4 regions of the Brucella oryzae genome follow, and region 3 is predicted to be linked to each of the others. Evidence: predicted binding sites of a transcription regulator. Region 3 holds the regulator's gene; each other region holds the start of a gene.

Region 1 (4,115 bases), on a different contig from region 3:
ACTATAGTGCATATTGTTATAGTTTCAAGCGCCTACTAGCTCGGCGGTAGCCCCCGGCCGGCCCGCTCGGCCGGGGGCGGATGGTTACATGCTTACCTGTACGCATGTTTGCCCGCTATTCCCCATCCTCTCGAACGACCGGAAAATTGTATTTCGCGAAAAGCAGGTTCAGCGCCTCGGCCACAAGCCGCTCCTGCGTAACCCGCTTGCCTTTGTCGTCGCGCGTTCGGAAGCTGAGTTCTTCCAGCGTCTCCCAATAGGCCGGCGGCAGGTGATGCGTTTTGGCGCTCTTGTTCGCCCGCGACGGCGGAACGTAGGTTCCGGCCGACTGCTGGCCGCGAGCCGACCGCTTCAGCTCGGTCGGCGTGTCGAAAGGGGCGGGAGCTGCTGGCTCGGCCGCCGGCGACTCCGCCGTCTTGATCGCGGTCGCCAGAAGGGAAGGCTTGCGGCTCATGCTTTCATCCTTTCATGCTTACCTGTAATCATGCTTGCCTGCTCTGAAAGGAAGCTAAACAGGCCGGCGACTTCTTGGGCGGCACGTCCTTGCGGTTCCAGCTCTTGCGGCGTCTGCCCCAGGGCCGGCGCATCCTCGTAGGCTTTCAGGCGCGACAGATGGATGGGCGCGACCGGCACGTTGAAACGCTCTGTGATCGCGGCGGCGTCGTCGGCCGCCCTACCCCCGGCGTTCGGATGCACGAGATTTAGCACCACAAAGGCCGGGGGGTTGCCGGCCATGTCGAGCAGCCGCTTTAGAGGCTCCAAGGTGTCGATCGCAAATATCTGCGCTTGGGTCGGGATCAACACCATGTCGGCGTGCTTGGCCGCCTCGGTCGAGGCGCTGTCCATCTTGCCGGGCGTATCAATGAACACCCAATCCATGCCAAGGCCGCGATAGGCGTCCAAGGAGCGCGGGATAGCGCCGGGCTGGATCGAGGCAACGTCAGGGCCATCGCCTTCTCGCCGGTCAAACCAGTTGACGGCGTTCGTCTGAGGGTCGAGGTCGAGCAAGGCGGATTTCTTCCCGGCCTGATGCGCCGCGACCGCAAGCGCCGTCGCGATCGTTGTCTTGCCGGTCCCGCCCTTTTGCGTGCAGAACGCTACTGTAATCATGGTTTCATCCTTTCATGCAAGGAAACCTACATGCTTTCTCGCAAGCATGTAAGCATGTTTATGTTTATGGGCGGTTAATCGTCGTCGCCGTCCTCGGCCGCCATAGGCTCGTCGCACTCCCCGCAAACCAAGCGCGCGCCCGGCTTCGCCCAGGCGTGAAGCTCGCAGTTCGGGCATGTGTAGCGGGTTTTGCTGGCCGACTTCGCCTTGCGCTTCTTCCGGGCGTCGGCGTCGTCCCAAAGCTCGACATAGAGGGCTGAAAAGTCAGGTTGAGCGGCCAGCTCCGCAAAAGCACGGGCGTAGGGGCCGGCCTCGATGATGTAATGGCTGCATGACTGGCCTATTTCCTTCCCGCCAGGTCGGCCGGTGTCGGAAGGGTGCAGGCCGATCGCGTGCATCTTCGCCGCCCATTCCTTGTTGTGGTAGCCGTTCCGCGAGGGCTTCCCGAAATGGTGCTCCCAAAGGTGCGCCATCTCATGGGCGAGGGTGGAAAGGCTCTGCTCGTCCGTCCGGCTCTTGAAGTGCGACGGGTTCAACGCGATTTCGTCGGTGATCTCCGCGCCGTCCTTCGATCCGAACCGGCCGCCAGCGAAATAGCCATAGGCTTTGTTCTTCCGCTGCAAGGTCACGAGGCAGGGCGGCAGCTCGCCGCCAAAAAGCCGGTCATTGAAGAAATCGAACGCCCGATTCAGCGCAGCATAGGTCTTCGCGGTCGGATTGGCGGGGGACATGGCGGCCTCTTTTGTATCGTACGAAACAACAATCGCACAATTTGCGCTTACATGCAAGCATGTTTACATGATCTCATATTGAGCGCAGCCCTTGCCCCTTGCTCCCTCTCGAAAGCCCATAGGACGGTGACCGCAGGCGCAAGCATTGCGGATTTTGCTCTGAGGGTGCCGCTTGCCGGCCCGCCTATGCGCGGGCCGGAACCGCCGCAGGGCCGCGTGAGCGGCCCGAACAGCGGCGACCGCTTATGTTTTTATATAAAGAATAGAACTAGAGGGGGATTCAGTCTGTTTATCGGACTCACGTTTCATGAAGGTCTTTGCCAACTTCACAAGAGCCTGACCTAGCGGGCTGTCGCCGGCGTCAAGCTGCGTCCGCTCATCGAGGGGCAGGGCCTTCCTGTAAGCGTCGATTGCCTCGCTCCATGCCTGCTGATCCTGTCCATGATCCGCAGGCGGGGGAGGGGCCTTGCCGAACCGGCCAAGGAACTGCCGGGCCTTTTCCGGCAGGGACAGGCGATAGGCGTTGCTCGCCTGCTGCACCTGGGGGCCGCGCCCCTCGTTCCCTGTCGGCTCGTAGCGCCGCAGCCAGTCGATGAAACCATGCGCCCGCAGGTTCTTCAGCGCCCGCACGATCGTATCGCGTGAGCGGCCCAAGCGGTCCATGATCGTTGTAATTGCCGGCTCAAGCCGCCCGGTGCGGAAGTCGATCAAGTTGACGAACAGCCGCAGCACGTCCAGCGCCACCGATCCTAGCGGGCCGCTGCGCTCGCCCTTCTGGTGCAAGCCGGCCTCGTTGTAGATTTCGGCCGCCTTCAAAATCGCCTGCACGTCCTTGCGCGTCGTCGGCCGCCATATGCGGCCCTCCGATCGGCCCTTGAAATGGCTGTGCCGGCGAACCGGCGTCGGGCATCGTGCGGCCGGGGGAGGGAAGACCAAGCCAAGCGCAACCTGTCCCGATCCCCGCCACGCCGCCCGGCGCTCCTGGGCGAGCGCGGAAAGCGCGCCGGCGTCTTCCTCGGAGAGCTGGCCGGCGCTGTAGCGCGTCCAGACCTCCCGCATGATTTCATCAAGCGCGTTCGCACGCGCGCAGCCGATCGCGGCCGCGATTTGCGTCCTCAACATATGCCCTTCGTCCTTCCGTTCGGGAGGGCATGACGGCTTGGACAACGGACAAAATTTCACTGTTCCCGCAAAACGCATGTCTTGCGGGGTTAGTGGTAACGAGCTATGTTGGGGACAGGTTTGTGGTTGGCCCCAAAGCTAGCCGTTCCGAAATCCAAAAACCCCTTGCCGTGCCACCGGCGAGGGGTTTTTCGTTATGCCCTCGTTTCCTTCTCGATAAGTAGCCTCAACGCTTCTTCGATAAGCGGCGCGCGACCCGGCGCGCCTCGGCGTTCCTTGATCTGATCAAGTGCTTCGACAAGATCACCCGGAACGTAGGTATTCAGCGCCACACGACCGGCGGCCGCCTGCCGCGCCCTATGAGCGGCAACGTCCTTCCGAATCTTTTCTGTGTTTTGCTTCATACTTACAAGTAAGCGGTGATTTGTCTGATTCTGCAAGCCCTTGAATCCAAGCCGCTGAAATAGCGGGATTCAGTTCAGTGCTCTCGCTGGCGTTTCGCGCTCTATCTCGGCGCGAGTCGGATGCCGAGAGGAGAGGGCAGGGCAAACATGATTGCCTGCAAGCATGTAATCATTCCCCCCGCGATTTTACTTCGCTGGCACACCATCTAGCGCCCGGTAGAGGGTGGCGCGATGCACTTTCAGAAGCCGGGCGACTTCCGCCACCGGCTTCTTGTCGTCATGGATGAGCTGGCGGGCGTGCGCGATCTGCTCGGCCGACAGGGTAGGGGAGGGGCCGAACCGCACACCCCGCGCCTTCGCCGCGATCCGGCCGGCGCTCGTGCGCTCCACGATCAAGCTGCGCTCGAAATCCGCAATGCCGGCGAACACGGTCAACACCATGCGCCCGGCCGGCGTCGTCGTGTCGGCCCACGGCTCTGCCAGCGATCGCAGGCCAGCGCCGGCCTCCTTGATCCGCTCCGCGATCGCCAGAAGGTCGGCGGTCGATCGGGCGAGGCGGTCTAGCCTGGTGATCGTCACCACGTCGCCGGCGCGCAGATGGTCGAGCATCCGCGCCAGCTCGGGCCGGTCCCGCTTCGCTCCGGACGCCTTTTCCTCAAAGATACGGACGCAGCCAGCCGCGCCAAGGGCGGCGCGCTGCGCGTCGAGGTCCTGGCCGCGTGTCGAGACGCGGGCATAGCCGATGAAC
Region 2 (4,196 bases), on a different contig from region 3:
TCCGATGTTCTCATTTTGTTCGCAAGACAAACAGAGTCAAGCATGTCGCACGGATTTGCCAGACTTTTTTGTAACCCTTTGTAATTTATGGGAATTAATTTGCAGCATGATGCGGCAAGGCTAGCGGATCCAATACTGGCGCTAAGCCGCATAACTCATTGAATATATTAGGATAAATGTTGGAGGCCTCGCCCGGAATCGAACCGGGGTGCAAGGATTTGCAGTCCTCTGCGTAACCACTCCGCCACGAGGCCATCCGTACAGCTGTTGCCAAATCAGTTAGCAGCACCTTGGTCCGTTCCAATATTGATAGAGATCGGCCTCGTCAAGCCGTTAGAGGCAAATGTAGAAAATTTCTACAGAGGTTTATTCGCATCCTCTAGTTTCAGGGCTGCTCATCTCGATCAGACGGCGTTTGAGGGTGAGCCAGATTGCCTCTCGAGAAAGTGTAGCCTGTTTCGACAGCACTTAATCCAAACTTGTTTCTCAATCGGTCTACGGCATTTTCGGCCACGGCACGTTTGGTTGCTTGGGTATCGACAAGATCGGGCGGGTCGGCGCATTCACTTGAGGACAGTTCGCTAACGCCAATTCCTAGCAGTCGAAACCGTGTTCCATCCAGTTCCCTCTCAAGAAGTTGTAATCCTTGGCGGAATATTCTATCCGCAAGCTGGGTCGGATCGGATAGCTGTCGATTGCGCGTCCGTGATTTAAAATCGTGGGTTTTTAGCTTCAGAACCACAGTGCGCCCGGCTAATTTACCTGCTTTAAGTCGTCGCGAGACTTTTTCGGCGAGCGCGCGAAGGATCGGAACAAGATCGTTTGCGTCCGACAGGTCGTTATTGAATGTCGTCTCTGCTGAAACGCTTTTCATGCCATGGTCTGGCTCGACCCTGCGACTGTCCAGGCCCCGGGACAAACGATAAAGACGCTGGCCCATAGTGCCATAGGCCTTCATGAGCGCTCCTTCTTCCATCGCCTGCAGCTGGCCAATAAAACGAATGCCGTCGCTCTCCAGCTTGGCTGCAAAGGCTTTGCCGACGCCCCAGATCGTGCTGACCGGTCGGCCCCGCAAAAAGGCCAGTGCTTCTGCTTTGCCGATGATGGAAAATCCGCGCGGCTTTTCTATATCTGATGCAACCTTGGCGAGAAACTTGCAATAGGAGAGCCCTATAGATGCCGAGATTCCAACTTCGTCTTCTACTCGCTTGGCAAAGCGGGCAAGAACGATGGCAGGTGGCGCCTTATGCAAGCGTTCTGTACCGCTCAGATCCAGAAAAGCTTCATCGATTGACAGAGGTTCGACCAACGGTGTCAGATCGCGCATCATCTGCCGTATTTCGCGACCAACGCGAACGTATTTCTCCATGTTAGGCTTGACTACAACAGCATTTGGACACGCTTCAAGCGCCTTGAACATCGGCATGGCGGATCGTACGCCGTGAATACGAGCAAGGTAGCAGGCAGTTGAAACAACACCGCGTTTCCCACCACCGATGATGAGCGGCTTGTCTTGAAATTCTGGATTGTCCCGCTTTTCGACAGAAGCGTAAAAGGCGTCGCAATCTATATGGGCCAGAGATAATCTATAAAGTTCTTTATGACGTAGAAGTCGAGGACTGCCACACGCATGACATCGCCTGACCGTGTCCGATTTCTGCGGCGAAAGGCAATCGCGGCACACGCCTTTTTCCGGCCTGTTGGGTGCAGTTGTGTCAACCATGAGGATGAACCGTATGATGAACATAAAAGGAACATCGATTTATAGCATCGAAAGGTCGGAGTGCCACATGAATATACGATATCAGTTGGTCTTACACTTGACATTGGCGGGAATATCACCAAGTTTAGCATCATGAATAACCGTTTTGCATCCATACTCCATCGGGTCCATCCGATCACGGGATAGCTACCCTCGAGTTCTGCCTAGCGCAGGGGGACTCCGGGGGACGGTACGCCGCTTGTTCAATAGCGGATTTCAAATAAGCGCTTTCACCAAAATCAATCTGAACAGCTTCGTGCCCCAAAAGCATGGAGACTATTATCTTTTAACAGCAGTGAGCACTCGCCATGAGCGGAAAAAATCGCAAGAAGCCCAATATTGTTGTCAGCGAAATCGACTATGAACGCTTGATGGGGCTGGCCACCAATGTTTCGGAACGTCTCGAGGAGATCGCCGAGGAATTGATGGTTGAACTCGACCGCGCGAAAGTCGTTCCTGCAAAGCGGTTGCCGCAGAACGTGATTCAGATGGGGTCTGCGGTTGAGTTTCGTTCCAATGATGGGCAAGAACGCCGGGTGACGCTGGTGTACCCTGGCGAGGCAGATATTGCACAAGGAAAAATCTCAATTCTCACGCCTATCGGCACCGCTCTGATTGGCCTTACGCCCGGCCAGTCGATCTCCTGGACGGCGCGCGACGGTAAACCGCATGAGTTGAACGTTCTGTCTGTTTCGAATGAAGCCGAGGTTTCTGCGGCAAATCCTGCTGCTGAATAATTACCAAAAGGCCCGGCTTTGCCGGGCTTTTAATTTGTAAATTGAGATTTTCATTAAAGATGCTGATGCAGCCCGCCAGGCAAATATGACGGGGCTTTCTCGATTGTTGCTGGATCACGACCAGCCTCCTCACAGTAGCGCAGCAATGTGGGCTCATGTGCCAGAAAAAACTGTAACACACCGGCAAGAAAACCGGGTTCTAATGCGGCCTGTCGGATTGACGTGGCCTCTATGCCTGTGAGTGAGAGAAAGCGAGGCAGCAGATCTTTGTCCTGCGCCAGCCATGCCAACGCCTCAATAGCGATTGCTTCTGCATCTGCTTGGCTCATTAGCGCTCTCATGTGGTGTCTCCGCCTTTTTCATTGCATCGCCGAATGTGTAACGATCGACTTGTCGAGGAACAATGGAATTATTTGCCTTTCATCAACGAAATGAGGTTAGACTATTCGCAGTCTAAAAAGTGGGACCCTTCAGGTAGAGAAGAAAATCGAGCGAATGCCGGATTGCTACAGGGAATAAGACCAAGGAATTTTCGATGCCGAAAAGCGTAATGATTGTCGAAGACAACGAACTGAATATGAAGTTGTTTCGCGATCTCATCGAAGCTAGCGGATATGAGACCATCAGGACGAGAAACGGGCTTGAGGCACTGGACCTCGCGCGCGAGCATCGGCCTGACCTGATTCTTATGGACATACAGCTACCTGAGGTGTCGGGGTTGGAAGTTACCAAATGGCTGAAGGACGACGACGACTTGCGGCATATTCCAGTTATTGCTGTAACGGCATTTGCCATGAAGGGGGACGAGGAACGTATTCGGCAGGGAGGCTGTGAAGCTTATATATCCAAGCCGATATCGGTGCCGCGCTTCATAGAAACAATTAAATCCTATCTGGGCGACGCTTAGCGGAAAATAGGGCGAGGGGCATCATGACAGCACGAATTCTCGTCGTTGACGATGTGGATTCCAACGTGAAGCTCCTCGAGGCAAGGCTGCTCTCTGAATATTATGAAGTTGTTACGGTTTTTAACGGGCCGGATGCCATAGAGATTTGCCTGGGTGGGCAAATCGACGTCGTGCTTCTCGACGTATTGATGCCGGAAATGGACGGTTTTGAAGTATGTCGTCGATTGAAAGACGATCCGCGCACGTCCAATATTCCTGTTGTCATGGTGACGTCGCTTGATAGTGCCGAGGACAAGATTCGCGGCCTTGAAGCGGGTGCCGACGACTTTTTGTCGAAGCCTGTCAGCGATCTTCAGCTATTGTCGCGTGTGAAGAGCCTGGCGCGGCTGAAACTGGTCTCTGATGAGCTTTTCCAACGAACGGGCACAGTTGCCGATGCAGAGGTGGAAACGCTGCTGGCAAGTAAAATGGGCGGTAACTATGCTGACAAGGATGAGGTCGCCCGAATTCTCATCGTGGATGAGGATGAACTGGCGGCTGCACGCCTTCGTCTCATTCTTGGAGAGACCTATCGTGTCGACGTGGCAAGCGATGCCAATACGGCTTTGATCCGGTCGATAGATACGGATTACGACAGTATCGTCGTTTCAACCAATTTTACTTATTATGATCCGCTTCGTCTTTGTTCGCAGTTGCGGACCATAGAGCGCACAAGGCTGGTACCGATCATCCTTGTTGTACGGGAAGATGAGGGAGCGATCGTGGTGCGCGCGCTGGAGCTTGGCGTAAA
Region 3 (4,196 bases):
ACGTCCAAGCTCACCCATATCGACCAGACCGGTGCTGCCAATATGGTGGATGTTGGGGCGAAGGATGAAACTGAACGCCAAGCCGTAGCCGAAGGATCGGTCAGAATGAAGCCGGAAACGCTGGCGCTCATTCTGGAAGGCAATGCCGCGAAGGGTGACGTCATTGGCGCCGCGCGTCTGGCAGGCATCATGGCGGCAAAAAAGACTGCTGACCTGATTCCCCTCTGCCATCCGCTTATGCTGACCAAAATCTCTGTCGAAATCGAACCGGATCAGGCACTGCCCGGTCTGCGCGTTCGCGCACTCGCCAAGCTCAAAGGGCGCACTGGCGTGGAAATGGAAGCCCTCACCGCCGTTTCCGTCACATGTCTTACCATTTATGACATGGCCAAAGCCATCGACAAACATATGGAGATCGACGGCATCCGCGTTACCGAAAAAAGCGGCGGCAAATCCGGTGATTGGACGGCATAATCGCTGAACCTTGTTCTGGATCAATTCTTCCAGACAGGCTTTATGCTCTAAACGGGTCCACAATTCAGTTCGAGAGGAAACACCATGTCCCTTCTCCCGGTCGATGAAGCACTGGCCCGCATCCTGAAGTCTGCGGAACCGCACGGTAAAGAGCAAATCGCTTTGTCGGATGCAGGTGGGCGCGTGGTTGCAACACCTGTGTTGGCACATTTTCTACAGCCGCCTTTCGACGGCTCGGCAATGGATGGCTATGCCCTGATCGCCCCGGAGAACATCGCTTATCCTGTTGAGTTCGACATCATCGGCGAATCGGCAGCAGGCAATCGATTCGAAGGCGAATTGGGGATCGGACAGGCGGTCCGCATTTTTACCGGCGCGCCACTGCCCAAAGGCACAGACACAATTGTCATTCAAGAACACACCGAGCGTTCGGATGACCGGCTCACCGTTCATGAAGGAATAGAGCCAGGACGGCATATACGTCGCGCGGGCCTCGACTTTTCGCCCGGTAACGTCGTCATTTCGAGCGGACGAGAGCTGGACGCCGCCGCCCTATCGTTAGCCGCTGCAAGCGGCAATGCGAGAATCGATGTATTTCAAAAACCAAAGGCGGCAATCGTTGCGACCGGTGATGAGCTCGTCGCGCCGGGTGAAACACCCGGAATGGACCAGATTGTTGCATCGAACAGCGTCGGAATCGCTGAAATTATCAGGCGGGCTGGCGGCAGCCCGGAAGACAAAGGAATCATTCCAGATGATCCTGCCAAGATTGAACAGGCAATAGCAGATAGCCTGCAAAGCGGCATCGACATTCTGGTTACGATTGGCGGCGCGTCGGTCGGTGACCGAGATTTTGTGCACGGCGCGCTTCAAAAATTGGGCGTTAATCTCGATTTCTGGAAGATCGCCATGAGGCCGGGTAAGCCCCTGATGTATGGACACATCAGCGTGAACGGCAAAATCGTGCATATCATAGGCTTGCCCGGCAACCCTGTTTCCAGCCTCGTCTGCAGCCTCGTCTTTCTTCGACCGCTTGTCGCCAAGCTTGCCGGAACTAACTTCGACGCCGATATCCGGCCTGCAAAACTGGGCACTGTCCTGCCTGCGAATGACTACCGCCGCGATTATATCCGAGCCACGGTCGAATCAACTCCGGACGGAACACTGATAGCGAAGCCATTTCCAGTTCAGGATTCGTCTATGCTTTCGGCACTCGTCGGCTCAAAAGCGCTTCTCATCAGAGACGAGAACGCTCCCGCAGCCGCTCTCGGCGATGATTGTCGTGTCCTTATGCTCTAGATTCAGCATGTTATCTGCCATCACTAAAGCATGAGAAAACTGATCTAACTCACGATAGAATATATGTTATTCGGATCAGTATCTGAAGTAGCGCATAGATGATGCGCCCGTCCTGAAACAATCCGTTCAATCTCGTCTTGAGCGTTAATGCTTTTAAAACCATTGCAGAACAAGACTGGAACATATAGTGTTCGTTCTGGTTTTGTTTTTCTCAATTCTTGGCCGGGAGGGTGTCGCGCATGTTAACCCGTAAACAGCACGAGCTTCTGCTGTTCATTCATGAACGTCTAAAAGAAACGGGCATTCCACCGTCGTTCGATGAAATGAAGGAAGCGCTCGATCTGGCTTCGAAATCGGGTATCCATCGTCTGATCACCGCTCTGGAGGAGCGTGGCTTCATCCGTCGGCTGCCAAACCGGGCACGTGCACTTGAGGTCCTGCGTCTGCCGGATTCTATTGCTCCGGGACTCAACGCACAAAAGAAGTTCGCTCCCAGTGTTATCGAAGGCAGCCTGGGCAAAGCACCACCGCCGCCTTCACCGTCACGCCCTACCTCTGTTGCGACCAATGACGACACATCCGCAACAGTCTCTGTGCCAGTCATGGGGCGAATCGCTGCTGGTGTGCCTATTTCAGCCATCCAGAATCAGACGCATTCCCTGAGCCTTCCGCCAGAAATGATTGGCGCGGGTGAGCATTACGCTCTTGAGGTTAGAGGCGATTCAATGATCGATGCTGGAATTTTTGACGGAGATACGGTCATTATCAAGCGTGGCGAATCCGCAAATCCCGGTGAAATTGTGGTCGCTCTCGTCGATGACGAAGAAGCGACATTGAAGCGCTTTCGTCGCAAAGGTGCTTCCATCGCACTCGAAGCAGCCAACCCCGCCTATGAGACACGAATCTTTGGCCCCGACCGAGTGCGGGTTCAAGGCAAGCTTGTTGGCCTGATCCGCCGCTATTAGGGTGTTTCCAGCAAAGTGAAAAACGGCTTTGCGCAGGAAAATGCAAAGCAAAAAGATTGAGCGAAGGCATGGTTCTTTTAACTGGAAGCGCTCTATTATCATTCGCAGAGATTTGCGTTACGGTCTGCGCCGGATGAACAATTCACTGCATTTTTGGGCGGGCGGGGTTTTGGTTTGTATTCGCGCTCGGCCAAACCACGTGCCGGACGCGAATGGATGCGATGCATATGCCAGGGACGGCTCGGCGTATTGATTGCAAATGTTATTCGGCTGTCGCGTTGCAGATCAAATATTGGCTGTGTTACATCGACTTCCGTCGCTTCAGGAGAAACTATGGATAAAGCCTCAGGAGCTCGGTTTTGCTCCGGTGCTTTCCCGAGTCTTATCTCTACAGATCCCTTTAACGCCAGATCGCGTTTACTGATGCTCAGAGTCGTGGAGCGTCCACACGAAGCTTCTTTACCGGGAACAGCCAGAATGACCACATCGCCGATATTACAGGCGATTTCTTGCATTGCAACATCTGCTGTGTAGACCAATGTGCGACCATCGCGCAAACTGATCGTACATAATCCATCTTCGCATTCGAATCCGTCCACATCGGTTCGTTTTCTGTTTTTGCCCGATGGCGGTGCGATGAATTCTTCGACCAGATATGCGGTTTTCCAATTGTCGACTGTAAATTGCGACGGACGGCTCCGATTAACTGCAAATCTCCCATCAGTCAGTCGGACTCCCACCAGCTTGGCATCTTCTGATACCACAATGTCCGGAAAAGGCTCCCTGACGAAAGCAGCAAAACCAAGTACAATGAAGGGGAGTGCCAGCGCCTTCAATCTGGTCGACAGAACAACCGCCAGAACAAGCGCAATAGTCCACAAAACGAGAGTGAGTGCAGGCATTGCACCCGGATTGCCGTCAGGTGACCACGCCGCAACAAAGGCGGCAATATGTCTGACGGCGAAAATACCCCATCCCATGATCTGCAATGGTACCCAATCCAGTTGCAACGGCATCAGGACAAGACCGAAAACAGCAAATGGCATCACGAGAAGTGCGATTGCAGGCTCAGCGAGAACGTTCCCCACCAAGCCCAGCGGCGCAGTATTATTGAAATGATAAGCGGCAAAAATTCCGCTCGCCAATCCCGCGACGAGCGAAGTACCCGCCGCCGCAGTGACCGGCTTCAGGATTTTTCCCCCGAAACTATGAGTGGGCTTTCCACGCCTTTCCTTGCCGACATATTTTCTTGCATTACGCTCGCTCCACCACGCATATCCCGCGATCAGGGCGGCCGTAGCAGAAAAAGACATCTGAAAACTCGGCCCTAATATCTCATGCGGTGAAATGGCAATCATGGCAAGGGCTGCGATGGCGAGATTGCGCATGCTTATCGCAGCACGATCAACCAGCAAGGCTCCGAGCATGACTGCAATCATCACATAGCTTCGTTGCGCC
Region 4 (4,196 bases), on a different contig from region 3:
GTGCTATGGCGGCGACGTGACGCGCAAGCGCAAACTTCTGGAAAAGCAGAAGGAAGGCAAAAAGCGCATGCGCCAGTTCGGCAAGGTCGAAATCCCGCAGGAGGCCTTTATTCAGGCACTCAAGATGGGCGATGATTGATCAACTTTGTGTCGCCATATTGGGATACTAAGGTAGATTATCATTTGTTGCTGGATTTTTGGCCGAAATCGAGCAACCATCGGTATGTGATTTGGCTGATATGATGTGGCTAAGCATCAGGGGGTTAGCAATGACGGACGCATTAAAAATACTTATCGAGGCTGCCAAGACAATAAAACAGTCGACACAAGATCGAGAGCAGCAACGGCGTAGTTTTGCCTATGGCAATACGAAATTTGAGAATGATTTGATCACCAAAGCTATGATCGATGATCAAGCTGATAAACTAAAATCAGTCTTGCGGTAAATTGGGGGAGCTTTTTGCTATGGGTGGGGGAGCAGAAAGCCAGCGTCACAGTGTGGCTTTAGAAGCAGAGATCATAACTGATCCTCAAAAAAAGGCGGAGACGGAAGCTAGAAATGGCTTGCGTCAATTTGACGTTGCCATGCAGGTGGTGGCTCAGGCTATCGAACGAAAGCAATTCAAGCTTCGCGTATCATTGATTTTAAGTTTACAACGCGAGGCGCTTGCAGAACTCAGCGGATATGCGGGAAATTTTCGTCCGGCGGGAGTCGAGATTCAGGGCAGTAAACATCAACCAGTTGCTGCGCATCTAGTGGCTGAGTTGGTTGAAGATCTTTGCGAGTATGTGAATACTAATTGGGAAACAGCCACCCCGATCCATCTGGCGGCATATGTAATGTGGCGCTTAAATTGGATACATCCCTTCTCGGATGGAAATGGCCGGACTTCAAGAACTTTATCTTATTTAATATTATGTGTTAAGTTGGATGCTATTCTTCCAGGTTCTCCTGCTATTCCAGAACAAATTGTAGAAAACAGGGTGCCTTATTTCGAGGCATTAGATACTGCTGACGCTGCATATGCTGAAGGCCGGATTGACGTTTCGGAAATGGAAAAGCTTTTATCCGCAATGTTGGCGGTGCAGCTAACAAGTGCTTATCAGCGTGCTGGCGGCAGAGTCTGAATAAGATGAAGGGTGCAGTGGATATCTCCATCACCTACTGCACCCAATGCAGCTGGCTGCTGCGTGCTGCGTGGATGGCGCAGGAACTGTTGCAGACTTTCGGGCAGGACTTAGGTGAAGTGGCGTTGCGTCCGGGCACGGGTGGAGTGTTTGAAATCCGCGTTCATATGCCGGATAGCAGGGAGGAACTCATTTGGGAACGCAAGCGCGACGGCGGCTTTCCCGAAGCCAAGGTGTTGAAGCAGCGCGTGCGTGATCTCGTCTGGCCGGAACGCGATCTGGGGCATTCGGACCGGCCAGTCAGACAATAGTTGATAGGGCCTACGCGTTTCCCTCATCCTGAGGAGGTGCGTAGCACCGTCTCGATGGACGAGGGAAAACAGGATCAATCCTCATCCACTACGCGCAGGCGTAGCTGACCCGGTTCGGTCGGTCTGGCCTGTGGGCGTGAAGGTTCCTCCGTGGGCGCAGGGCCGAATTCCAGCGCCTCGATTTTTGCGCCGCGCTTGGTCACTTTGTTGGAAGACACAAGAATATCGTCAATATCTTTGTTGGCCTGTGCGAAATGGGTTTGCAGCTTGCGCACGCGCTCGTCGAGGCGGCCGACATCTTCCATCAGCCGGATCACTTCGCCCTGAATGACATGCGCCTGCTCGCGCATGCGGGCATCTTTCAGGATTGCCTGAATGACCTGAATCGACAGCATCAGCAGCGAAGGCGAGACGATGACCACCCGCGCCCGGTGCGCGCGCTGGATCAGAGCTTCGAAATGCTCGTGAATATCGGCGAAGATCGATTCCGACGGCACGAACAGGAAGGCCGTATCCTGCGTTTCGCCGGGGATCAGATATTTGTCTGAGACATCCTTGATATGCACTTCCATGTCGCGGCGGAACTGGGCGACGGCTGCCTTGCGCGCCTCCGGCTGTTCCGTTTCGCGCATGGAATTCCAGGCTTCGAGCGGAAATTTCGCGTCGATCACCAAAGAGGGCGCGTTGTTGGGCATCCGCACTAAGCAGTCGGGGCGGGTGCTGTTGGAAAGCGTCGCCTGAAACTCGTAAGCGCCCTGTGGCAGGCCGTCGGCAATGATCGCCTCCATCCGTGATTGGCCGAAAGCGCCGCGCGTCTGCTTGTTGGCGAGGATCGCCTGCAACTGCACCACCTGTCCGGCGAGCGACTGGATATTGTTCTGCGCCGTGTCGATGACGGCAAGGCGCTCCTGCAATTTGGCAAGGTTCTCATGCGTCGAGCGGGTCTGCTCGGTCATGGTCTGGCCGATGCGGTGCGTCATGCCGTCGAGCCGTTCGCGGATCGACTGGTTGAGTTCGGCCTGCCGCGAGCCGAACACTTCCGCCATGGTTTGCATCCGGCCCTGCATTTCGGCTTGTGCCTTCAGGATTTCCGCCATGCGAAATTCCGCGTCGCGGGCACGGTCCTCCGCCTGCGCTTCCGCGACCGCGCGAAGCCGTGCGGAACGTGTCGCCGCAATGAGAAAAACGCACAGGCAGAGCACAAGCACGACGATGCCCGCCAGCAGGATATTGCCGAGCGTGAAGGACGTGGCGCCGAGCTGTAGAAGCGGCTCATTCAAGAGGTTCTGATTTTCCATGAAGGGAGCTTAACTGATTCGTGACGCCTTGATGAGATCAAAACAAGAACATTTTGCAATGTGGAATTGACGATTCTCGCGCGACCCATTACGTGAAAGCCCATGTCTGTAAAACCGCTTATCATCCTTCCCGATCCCGTGCTGCGTCAGGTTTCCGCGCCTGTTGAACGCTTCGACGATCAATTGCGCAAATTCGCCAGCGATATGTTCGACACCATGTATGATGCGCCGGGCATCGGCCTTGCCGCCATTCAGGTGGGGGAACCGATCCGTATGCTCGTCATCGACCTTGCCAAGGAAGGCGAGCCGAAGGCGCCGCATGTCTTCGTCAACCCGACGATCGTGCAGTCCTCCGACGAGCGCAGTACCTATGAAGAGGGCTGTCTTTCAATCCCGGATTATTATGCGGAGGTCGAGCGCCCCGCGACGGTCAAGGTCGATTATTTCGATGCCGACGGCAAGCCGCAGTCCATGGAGGCCGATGGATTGATGGCCACCTGCCTGCAACATGAAATCGACCACCTGAACGGCGTGCTCTTCATCGACCATATTTCCAAGTTGAAACGCGATATGGTTATCAAGAAGTTCAAGAAGCTCGCCAGCCAGCGGGCATCGAAGAAAGTGCTTTAATGCGTGTCGTTTTCATGGGGACGCCGGAATTTTCCGTGCCGATCCTCACCGCCATCATCGGTCATGGTTATGAGGTCGTTGCCGCCTATACGCAGCCGCCGCGCCCGGCAGGCCGCAGAGGTCTGGAGCTGACCAAGTCGCCGGTGCATGAAAAGGCCGAACAGTTCGGCATTCCGGTGTTCACGCCGAAGAGCCTCAAGGGTGCGGAAGAGCAGGACGTTTTCGCAAGTCTCGAGGCTGATGTTGCGGTTGTCGTGGCTTATGGCCTGTTGCTGCCGCAGGCCATTCTGGATGCGCCGCGCCTTGGTTGCTATAACGGCCATGCCTCGCTGCTGCCGCGCTGGCGCGGCGCTGCTCCCATCCAGCGCGCCATCATGGCGGGCGATGCGGAAACCGGCATGATGATTATGAAGATGGATGCGGGGCTTGATACCGGGCCTGTCGCCATGGCGGAAAAGGTTGCGATCACGCCCGACATGACGGCAGGCGAACTGCATGATCGCCTGAGCATGATCGGCGCCGACCTGATGATCCGCGCGCTGGGCGCGCTGGAACGCGAAAGCCTTGCTTTGCAGCCGCAGGCGGAAGACGGCGTCACCTATGCCGCCAAGATCGACAAGGCCGAAGCGCGCATCGACTGGTCGAAGCCGGCAACGGATGTGCACAACACCATTCGCGGCCTGTCGCCCTTTCCGGGCGCGTGGTGCGAGATGGAAATCAATGGCGCTGTCGAGCGCGTGAAGTTGCAGCGCTCCACGCTGGGCGAAGGTTCGGGCGCGCCGGGCACGGTGCTGGATGATCGCCTGACGGTTGCCTGCGGCGAGGGTGC

What was found. The regulator LexA, encoded in region 3, represses DNA repair genes until DNA is damaged. The targets are predictions, from matches to a motif close to TGTTCNNNNTGTGTTCNG.
Region 1: the regulator LexA is predicted to act here: its motif matches at 1,863-1,880, upstream of JNC70_RS21780 (SprT-like domain-containing protein).
Region 2: the regulator LexA is predicted to act here: its motif matches at 1,740-1,757, upstream of JNC70_RS00515 (DNA polymerase IV).
Region 4: the regulator LexA is predicted to act here: its motif matches at 2,771-2,788, upstream of JNC70_RS18890 (DNA recombination protein RmuC).

Annotation. Positions count from the first base shown of each region.
Region 1 covers NZ_JBHEEO010000036.1:11,481-15,595, forward strand. Annotated here, with positions in the region: gene JNC70_RS21770 (chromosome partitioning protein ParB) at 116-454, opposite strand; gene JNC70_RS21775 (nucleotide-binding protein) at 451-1,110, opposite strand; gene JNC70_RS21780 (SprT-like domain-containing protein) at 1,185-1,841, opposite strand; gene JNC70_RS21785 (helix-turn-helix domain-containing protein) at 2,085-2,963, opposite strand; gene JNC70_RS21790 (ribbon-helix-helix protein, CopG family) at 3,158-3,367, opposite strand; gene JNC70_RS21795 (recombinase family protein) at 3,554-4,115, opposite strand, start outside.
Region 2 covers NZ_JBHEEO010000001.1:106,403-110,598, reverse strand. Annotated here, with positions in the region: tRNA gene JNC70_RS00520 (tRNA-Cys) at 181-254, opposite strand; gene JNC70_RS00515 (DNA polymerase IV) at 386-1,723, opposite strand; gene rnk (nucleoside diphosphate kinase regulator) at 2,071-2,499, shown strand; gene JNC70_RS00505 (DUF3572 domain-containing protein) at 2,553-2,840, opposite strand; gene JNC70_RS00500 (response regulator) at 3,035-3,406, shown strand; gene JNC70_RS00495 (PleD family two-component system response regulator) at 3,430-4,196, shown strand, end outside.
Region 3 covers NZ_JBHEEO010000008.1:156,253-160,448, forward strand. Annotated here, with positions in the region: gene moaC (cyclic pyranopterin monophosphate synthase MoaC) at 1-474, shown strand, start outside; gene JNC70_RS11065 (molybdopterin molybdotransferase MoeA) at 559-1,773, shown strand; gene lexA (transcriptional repressor LexA) at 2,013-2,738, shown strand; gene JNC70_RS11075 (ComEC/Rec2 family competence protein) at 2,837-4,196, opposite strand, start outside.
Region 4 covers NZ_JBHEEO010000023.1:5,699-9,894, reverse strand. Annotated here, with positions in the region: gene lepA (translation elongation factor 4) at 1-139, shown strand, start outside; gene JNC70_RS18905 (hypothetical protein) at 270-446, shown strand; gene JNC70_RS18900 (Fic family protein) at 466-1,128, shown strand; gene JNC70_RS18895 (Rdx family protein) at 1,134-1,439, shown strand; gene JNC70_RS18890 (DNA recombination protein RmuC) at 1,514-2,737, opposite strand; gene def (peptide deformylase) at 2,840-3,367, shown strand; gene fmt (methionyl-tRNA formyltransferase) at 3,367-4,196, shown strand, end outside.